Regions from separate parts of the Bacillus sp. LQ01 genome, predicted to be linked through region 1. Evidence: predicted binding sites of a transcription regulator. Region 1 holds the regulator's gene; the other holds the start of a gene.
What was found. Region 1 encodes Rex, which represses fermentation and respiration genes when NADH is low (regulators of the CRP and FNR family bind a similar motif). Its sites were predicted from a motif close to TTGTGAAATATTTCACAA; they were not measured.

Region 1 (4,093 bases):
CGACCTAATTCTTCAGTGATTACTTCGCCACCTGTTAAGATTGCGATATCTTCTAGCATTGCTTTACGACGGTCACCAAATCCAGGAGCTTTAACAGCTACTACATTGAATGTACCACGAAGTTTGTTCACTACTAATGTAGCTAACGCTTCGCCTTCTACATCTTCAGCAATGATAAGAAGTGGTTTACCTTGTTGTACCACTTGCTCTAATACTGGTAAGATTTCTTGAATGTTAGAAATCTTTTTGTCAGTGATTAAGATGTATGGGTTATCAAGAACTGCTTCCATTTTGTCAGAATCAGTAATCATGTAAGGAGATGCATATCCACGATCAAATTGCATACCTTCTACTACGTCTAATTCTGTTGTGAAGCCTTTAGATTCTTCTAAAGTAATAACGCCGTCGTTACCAACGCGCTCCATTGCTTCAGCGATTAATTGACCTACTTCTTCGTCAGCTGCAGAAATAGCAGCTACTTGTGCGATAGAAGATTTACCTTCGATTGGTTTAGAAATCGTTTTTAATTCTTCGATTGCAGCAGTAACAGCTTTTTCGATACCTTTACGAAGACCCATTGGGTTAGCACCAGCTGTTACGTTTTTAAGACCTTCACGAATCATAGCTTGCGCTAATACAGTTGCAGTTGTTGTTCCGTCACCAGCTACGTCATTTGTTTTGCTAGCAACTTCTGCTACTAATTTCGCACCCATGTTTTCGAATGCATCTTCTAATTCGATTTCTTTTGCGATTGTTACACCATCATTTGTAATAAGTGGTGAACCAAATTTTTTCTCAAGTACAACGTTACGACCTTTTGGTCCAAGCGTAACTTTTACTGCGTTTGCAAGAGTGTCGACACCGCGAAGCATCGAACGACGTGCTTCTTCACTAAATTTAATATCTTTTGCCATAATAATTGACCCCCTTGGATTTTTTAAGATTTATATAATTAACCGATAACTGCTAAAATGTCACTTTCACGTAAAATCAAGTAGTCTGTACCTTCATATTTCACTTCAGTACCTGCATATTTTGAGAAGATGATAAGATCACCTGCTGCTACCTCTAAAGCAACACGCTCACCATTCTCAAGCACTCGACCAGTACCTACTGCAACAACTTTACCCTCTTGTGGTTTTTCTTTTGCAGTATCTGGTAATACGATACCACTTGCTGTTTTTTCTTCTGCTTGAACAAGCTCAATTACAACGCGATCACCTAATGGCTTTAGCATGAACAATAACCTCCTCATTTTGTTATGTAAATTTCTTTTATTAGCACTCAAGTCATCCGAGTGCTAACACACTTATAATAATAAATAATCTCAATTTCTTTTGCAAGTAAAAAAATCATAATTTTTTCGCAAATCACTATATAGAATACTGCCTTTACTATATGAATCGTTGTTTCCACTGCTCGTATGTTACAATATGAAAGGACACCCTAAGTTGTTTTCGCTACACACACAACTTTCTCCTGTCTTCTATTATAATTTCAAATAAGGATTTACGAAAAAAACATAATTCAAGTGAGGTTTATATCGTAGGTAGCATATTTACATGTTATCCTAACTTATCTCATACACTATAGTTAGAAAGGATGGTTAAACCATTTGAAGAAACAATACTGGTGGATTATCGTTACATACATTTTAATGCAGTTATCTGGCGTTGTTGGATTGCCACTTCTCCTAAAAACAGGACTCTATGATAATAGAGGATTTACCATTGAGGAAAAAGGACAAATCATAACGGGACACTGGGCAATTATTAGCTTCTTTGTTGCATTATGTATCGTACTTTGGTTACTTAGAACAGATATTCGTGACAGGCATTTAGATCCAAAGCGCTCTTCTGCTCCAGCTACTATTGGATGGATTTTCATCGGGTTCTTCTTGGCTTTCTTTTCACAAATAGTTGCCGGTATGATCGAGATGCAGCTGCTAGGAATTAAACAAGGTTCAGAAAATACAATGAAACTGATGGAGATTGCAAGAACGACCCCTTGGTTCCTTATTGTTGTATCTATAATTGGACCTATCTTAGAAGAAATCGTATTTAGAAAAATTTTATTTGGTGCACTTTATAAGAAGTTTAACTTCTTTATCGCAGCTATCATTAGTTCGCTTGTATTCGCAGCAATTCATTTTGATTTTACTCATTTATTGGTATACACTGCTATGGGGCTCGTATTCGCCTTCTTATATGTGAAGACGAAACGGATTATCGTTCCGATTGCAGCTCATGTTGCGATGAATACATTGGTCGCTATTGGGCAAATTTTTATGAGCAATGAACAAATTCAAGAAATGATTAAAGAAGCTGAAAAAATGCAAGGCTTTATCGGAGGATTTTTTGTATGAGAAACTCACCATTGTTCATGGCTGCACTATACTTCCTTCTTGGATGTATCTTTACACGCTTCGCCATTACGAACGTGACAGATACAATCTGGAATATGTGGACAATACTATTTGCAGTTATGGCAACAATTGATTTTAATTTGGCACTTCGCCTTATATTAATTAAATTCACAAAGAAGAAACAATAATAAAACGCAGAGGTCGCTTCCTCTGCGTTTTATTGTGGATAGTTTTTCAAAAAGTAAACTAATGTTTGTAACTCTACAGCTAAGTCAATATGATGAATTCTAATATTCTCTGATACGTTTAATCGCGCTGGTGTGAAATTCAAAATACCGTGCACGCTCGTTTCAGCTAATCTATCTGCTACAGCTTGTGCTACTGTAGCCGGTACTGTTAATATTGCCACTTGTATATCATTTGATAATCTCTCTTCTAATTCATCTAAATGATATACAGGAATGCCCCCGATTTCTGTTCCAACTTTCTCTTCACTAACATCAAATGCCATTTCAATTTTTGTATTATTGTTTTTCGTGAAATTATAATGTAAGAAAGCGGTCCCTAAATTACCTACTCCAATAAGTGCTACACGTGTTATATCATCTTGATCAAGTGTTTCGCGGAAAAATGATAATAAATAATTTACGTTATATCCATATCCCTTTTTCCCTAACGCTCCAAAATACGAAAAATCTCTTCGTATTGTTGCGGAATCTACTTTTACTGCCTCACTCAATTCGGCCGATGAAACACGCTGCTTACCAGAAAGAGATAAGTTTTGGATAAATCGATAGTATAGAGGCAATCTTTTAGCAGTGGCTTGTGGAATCTTTTGCTGATCCATATGACCTCTCCTCTCTTCCTATCTTTATTCATATACTTTAATCAAATACAGAAGTTTAGCACTCATTAAATTCCTTGTATAATAAAGAGAAGAAGTATTCTCTCTTTATTTTAAACTATACACTATTTTTAGTATGATTGAGAAATATAAACATGGCAAAGTTAAGAAATTATTTGAGGTGAAAACATTGATTTTATTACAAGTAAACGCGCTTTCGAAATTATACGGTGCAGAAACGATTCTTGCAAACATAAAATTGGAAGTACAAACAAAAGATCGTATCGCATTAGTTGGAAGGAATGGAGCAGGCAAATCTACATTATTAAAAATTATCGCTGGTGAATTATCTCATGATGGTGGCGAAATTATAAAACCGAAAGATGTCTCAATCGGATATTTAGCTCAAAATACTGGACTAGAAACGTCTTTAACAATTTGGGATGAAATGCTAACCGTCTTTACCCACTTACAGCAAATGGAGACAAAACTTCGAAGACTTGAGCAAGAAATGGGAAAAGAAGAAAACTTTTCAAACGAAGCTACATATGAAAGATTGTTAGCTGATTATGACCAATTGCAACTCAATTATAAAGATCAAGGTGGATATCAATATGAAGCGGATATTCGCTCCATTTTAAGCGGCCTTGGCTTCCCAGTTGAAACGCACCAGACGACGATCTCTACTTTAAGCGGCGGGCAAAAAACAAGATTAGCTCTCGGGAAATTATTATTAACAAAACCAGACTTACTTATTTTGGATGAGCCTACAAACCATTTAGACATCGAAACATTAACGTGGCTTGAGCAATATTTACAAGGTTATCCTGGCGCAATATTAATCGTTTCACATGACCGTTATTTCTTAGACAAACTCGTTACAC
Region 2 (4,093 bases), on a different contig from region 1:
GTAAAACTTGTTGCTACCGCCGCAATTCCATTACCAATAATGAAAATAATCATAATCCACATTAATAACGTCTTTCGCGACATACTAGCTGTTAATGACGTTAATACTGGAGCACCAAACGCTACTCCTAATGCATATAAAGAAACAGTTAACCCCGCTGTTGTAACAGAAACATGTAAATCCTCTGAGATAGATGGTAATAAGCCGACACTAATAAATTCAGTTGTACCAATTCCAAACGCACTAATTGCTAGTGCTAATAAAGCAAACATACTTCTCCGATTCGTCTGCATAACCGAAGAAGATACTGTATATGAATTCAATTGAACTCCTCCTTAATGCGAGAAATCCAATCATAATAGTATGATAAAAAGGCCTTTTTATCTTCTACAAAAATAACTTTACTGTTGATATACGCTATTATGAATGGCTTTACTCTTTTTTTGAAGAACGCACTTAAAAGTACGATAGGTACCTAAAAGTAACATAGGCACTTTTTAGTACCGTACTACTCATTTCCCTCTTACGTATGCTATTATGGAACATATTCAACATGATAAAAAGTACGTACTTTAAAGTGCTATAGGCACTTTTTAGTAACATTTAATTATTTAGCTTCTTTTGTTGGAGAACTTAAATCTACATTCATCAAAGGAGATTTTTATATGAAGAAATACAATATTCCCGTTGAAGCGACTTTAGAGGTTATCGGTGGAAAATGGAAGGTTGTTATCCTTTGTCATCTAACGAAAGGCACAAAAAGAACGAGTGAACTAAAACGTTTAATGCCTGGGATTACACAAAAAATGTTAACTCAGCAATTACGTGAATTAGAAGACGATGGGGTTATTCAAAGAAAGGTATACAATCAAGTACCACCAAAAGTAGAATATTCACTTACAGAATACGGTTGGTCTTTAGAGTCCATTCTTGATTCTCTTTGTACTTGGGGCGAATGCCATCTTGAAAAAAGCGGTAACACCTCGATGCTAATTGTAGAAGGTGAATAATAGGAAAAAGGAAAAAACGAACATGAATTTGTTCATTTTTTCCTTTTTTTCTTTATATGTATATACATTTCTAACTGGAACAAAATATTTTATACGCTTTCATACCTTGTCAGCACTACGTTATACACTCAATATCAAATAATTAGGAATCATTTTTATGTTAACATAGGTGTATATAGTATATAATATAGGATATATATTATATACACTTTCCGGTAACGGAGCTTTTCCATTATGCGGACAAGCCATGTATCGGACAGTTCATAAATAATAAGTAAGACGTTATGGTTTTAGATTTATGTTTGCAGCTTACTTGCTGTCATAAATTTAAAGGCATTTTATTGTGTTTTGTGAAACTTTGTATAAAGTTTCGTAAACGTTTACTATCTTACTTATAAAAAATAAGAGTATTGCTATCGTAAAGGAGAATTGGAGATGCCAGAAACTATGACTCAAACAAAGCCAGAACAAGAAACTGTACAAATTTCTGCTAGCCAAGGACAACTTGATGTACTTGATCAGTTGTTAAAACCTGAGGTACAAGAATCATTAACAACACTAGTAGAACAGCTTCCAAAATTAACTGAGCTTGTTAATATTTTAACTAAGTCTTATGACTTCGCTCAAACTGTTGCTACTGATGAAGTATTAAAAAGCGACACTGTTGGTGCAATTACAGAGCTTGTAGAACCTGTAAAAGATACAGTGAAAAGCATGGCTGCAACTGCAATCGAAGCGAAAGATCGTGCTGAAGAAAGCAACGAAGTTATCGGCCTATTCGGCCTGTTAAAATTACTAAAAGATCCACAAGCACAAAAAATGTTCCGCTTTGTGAACGCATATCTTCAAATTAGTGCAGAACGTAACAATAAATAATTTAACTTATAACAACAATTAGTAAAGACGGGGGATATCATACTATGTCAAAACAAATTGTCATCTTAGGCGCTGGTTATGGCGGTCTTCTTGCCGCTTTAAACGTACGTAAATATTACAGCAAATCAGAAGCACAAGTTACAGTGATTAACCAATACCCAACACACCAAATCATCACTGAACTACACCGCCTTGCAGCTGGTAACGTGTCTGAGCAAGCAGTTGCAATGCCACTTACAAAGCTTTTCAAAGGGAAAGACATCGATCTTAAAATCGCAACAGTTGAGTCATTCTCAGTTGATAGCAAAGAAATCAAACTAGCTGGTGGCACTACTTTATCTTACGATGCACTTGTAGTTGCTTTAGGAAGTAAAACTGCTTACTTCGGTATTCCAGGACTAGAAGAAAACAGCATGGTATTAAAATCTGCTGCTGATGCAAACAAAATCTACAAACACGTTGAAGACCGTATTCGTGAATACGCGAAAACGAAAAACGAAGCTGATGCTACAATCGTAATCGGTGGTGGCGGATTAACTGGCGTTGAGCTAGTTGGTGAGCTTGCTGACATTATGCCTAAACTTGCAAAAAGCCACGGCGTAAATCCAAAAGAAGTGAAACTTCTTCTTGTTGAAGCAGGTCCAAAAATCCTTCCAGTATTACCAGACCACTTAATCGAACGTGCAACTACTAGCCTAGAAGCACGCGGTGTTACATTCTTAACTGGTCTTCCTGTAACAAACGTTGCTGGCAATGAAATCGACTTAAAAGACGGTCAAAAACTTGTTGCTAACACATTCGTTTGGACAGGCGGCGTACAAGGTAACCCATTAATCGGTGAATCAGGTCTTGAAGTTAACCGTGGACGTGCAACAGTTGATGCATACCTACAATCTACTTCTCACAAAGACGTATTCGTTGCTGGAGACAGCGCTGTTGTCTTCGCTCCAGACGGACGTCCATACCCACCAACTGCACAAATCGCTTGGCAAATGGGTGAGTTAATTGGATACAACTTATACGCAGCACTAGAAGGCAAAGCATTGGAAGAGTTCGCACCTGTAAACTCTGGAACACTTGCTAGTCTAGGACGTAAAGATGCGGTTGCTACAATTGGAGCAAGCAATACTCCACTTAAAGGCTTACCAGCATCATTAATGAAAGAAGCAAGTAACGTTCGTTACTTATCACACATTAAAGGTCTATTCAGCTTAGCTTACTAATCTGAATATAAGCCCGAATCATGCCCTGCATGGTTCGGGCTATTTTTTATCCGTAATTTTCTCTAACTTATTTATTCGTCAAAAAAATTATATACCCTTTAAATTTATCTAAATATACTGACTTTTTATAATGAAAGCTGTCCCGTTCGGAACAGCTCTTATTGTCGCTTTTTGTCGGTAAATCGATATATTGGGAAAATCGCTGATATATTCGGATTTGCGCTGATATATTTCGAAAATCGCCGATATAATTTGAGTTACGGTCGATATATTCGAAAAATCGCCGATATATTTTCCAACCTTACTTATTATCCTAATTTCACAAGACTGTAGTTCTTCTTCCCTTTACGAATAATAATAAATCTTCCATCAAATGAATTTTCTACAGTAACATCTGTACCCACATCTGTTACTTTCTCACCATTCATAGAAATCGCACCATTATTAATGTCCTCGCGTGCTTGTCGTCTAGATGGTTCAATCCCTAAATCGACTAGCCACTCTACGATGTTTTTCGTCTCTTTTGAAGACTGGAATGTTGGCATTTCTTTAAAGCCTTGTTCAATTTCATCAGCTGTTAACGATTTAATATCTCCGCTAAATAACGCTGCTGTAATTTTCTCAGCTTGCAGGAACGCCTCTTCTCCATGAACAAATTTCGTCATTTCTTCCGCTAACACTTTTTGCGCTTCACGTTTATGAGGCTCTGTTTCTACCTTCGTTGCTAATTCATCAATACGCTCTTTCGTTAAGAACGTAAAGTATTTCAAGTATTTAATTACGTCACGGTCATCTGTATTTACCCAGAACTGGTAAAATTCAAACGGTGTCGTTTTTTCAGGATCAAGCCAAACCGCACCACCCGCTGATTTACCAAACTTCGTACCGTCCGATTTTAATAATAACGGAATCGTTAATCCGAATACTTTCGCCTCATGACCTTCTAACTTACGAATTAAATCTAAACCACTCGTAATATTTCCC

Region 2: the regulator Rex is predicted to act here: its motif matches at 1,359-1,376, upstream of AC22L0_RS21500 (DUF1641 domain-containing protein).

The regions. Positions count from the first base shown of each region.
Region 1 covers NZ_JBYEZL010000012.1:7,014-11,106, forward strand. Annotated here, with positions in the region: gene groL (chaperonin GroEL) at 1-914, opposite strand, end outside; gene groES (co-chaperone GroES) at 953-1,237, opposite strand; gene AC22L0_RS28805 (CPBP family intramembrane glutamic endopeptidase) at 1,616-2,365, shown strand; gene AC22L0_RS28810 (YdiK family protein) at 2,362-2,553, shown strand; gene AC22L0_RS28815 (redox-sensing transcriptional repressor Rex) at 2,583-3,212, opposite strand; gene AC22L0_RS28820 (ABC-F family ATP-binding cassette domain-containing protein) at 3,400-4,093, shown strand, end outside.
Region 2 covers NZ_JBYEZL010000003.1:160,984-165,076, forward strand. Annotated here, with positions in the region: gene AC22L0_RS21490 (MFS transporter) at 1-293, opposite strand, end outside; gene AC22L0_RS21495 (winged helix-turn-helix transcriptional regulator) at 666-1,010, shown strand; gene AC22L0_RS21500 (DUF1641 domain-containing protein) at 1,446-1,886, shown strand; gene AC22L0_RS21505 (NAD(P)/FAD-dependent oxidoreductase) at 1,931-3,109, shown strand; gene tyrS (tyrosine--tRNA ligase) at 3,418-4,093, opposite strand, start outside.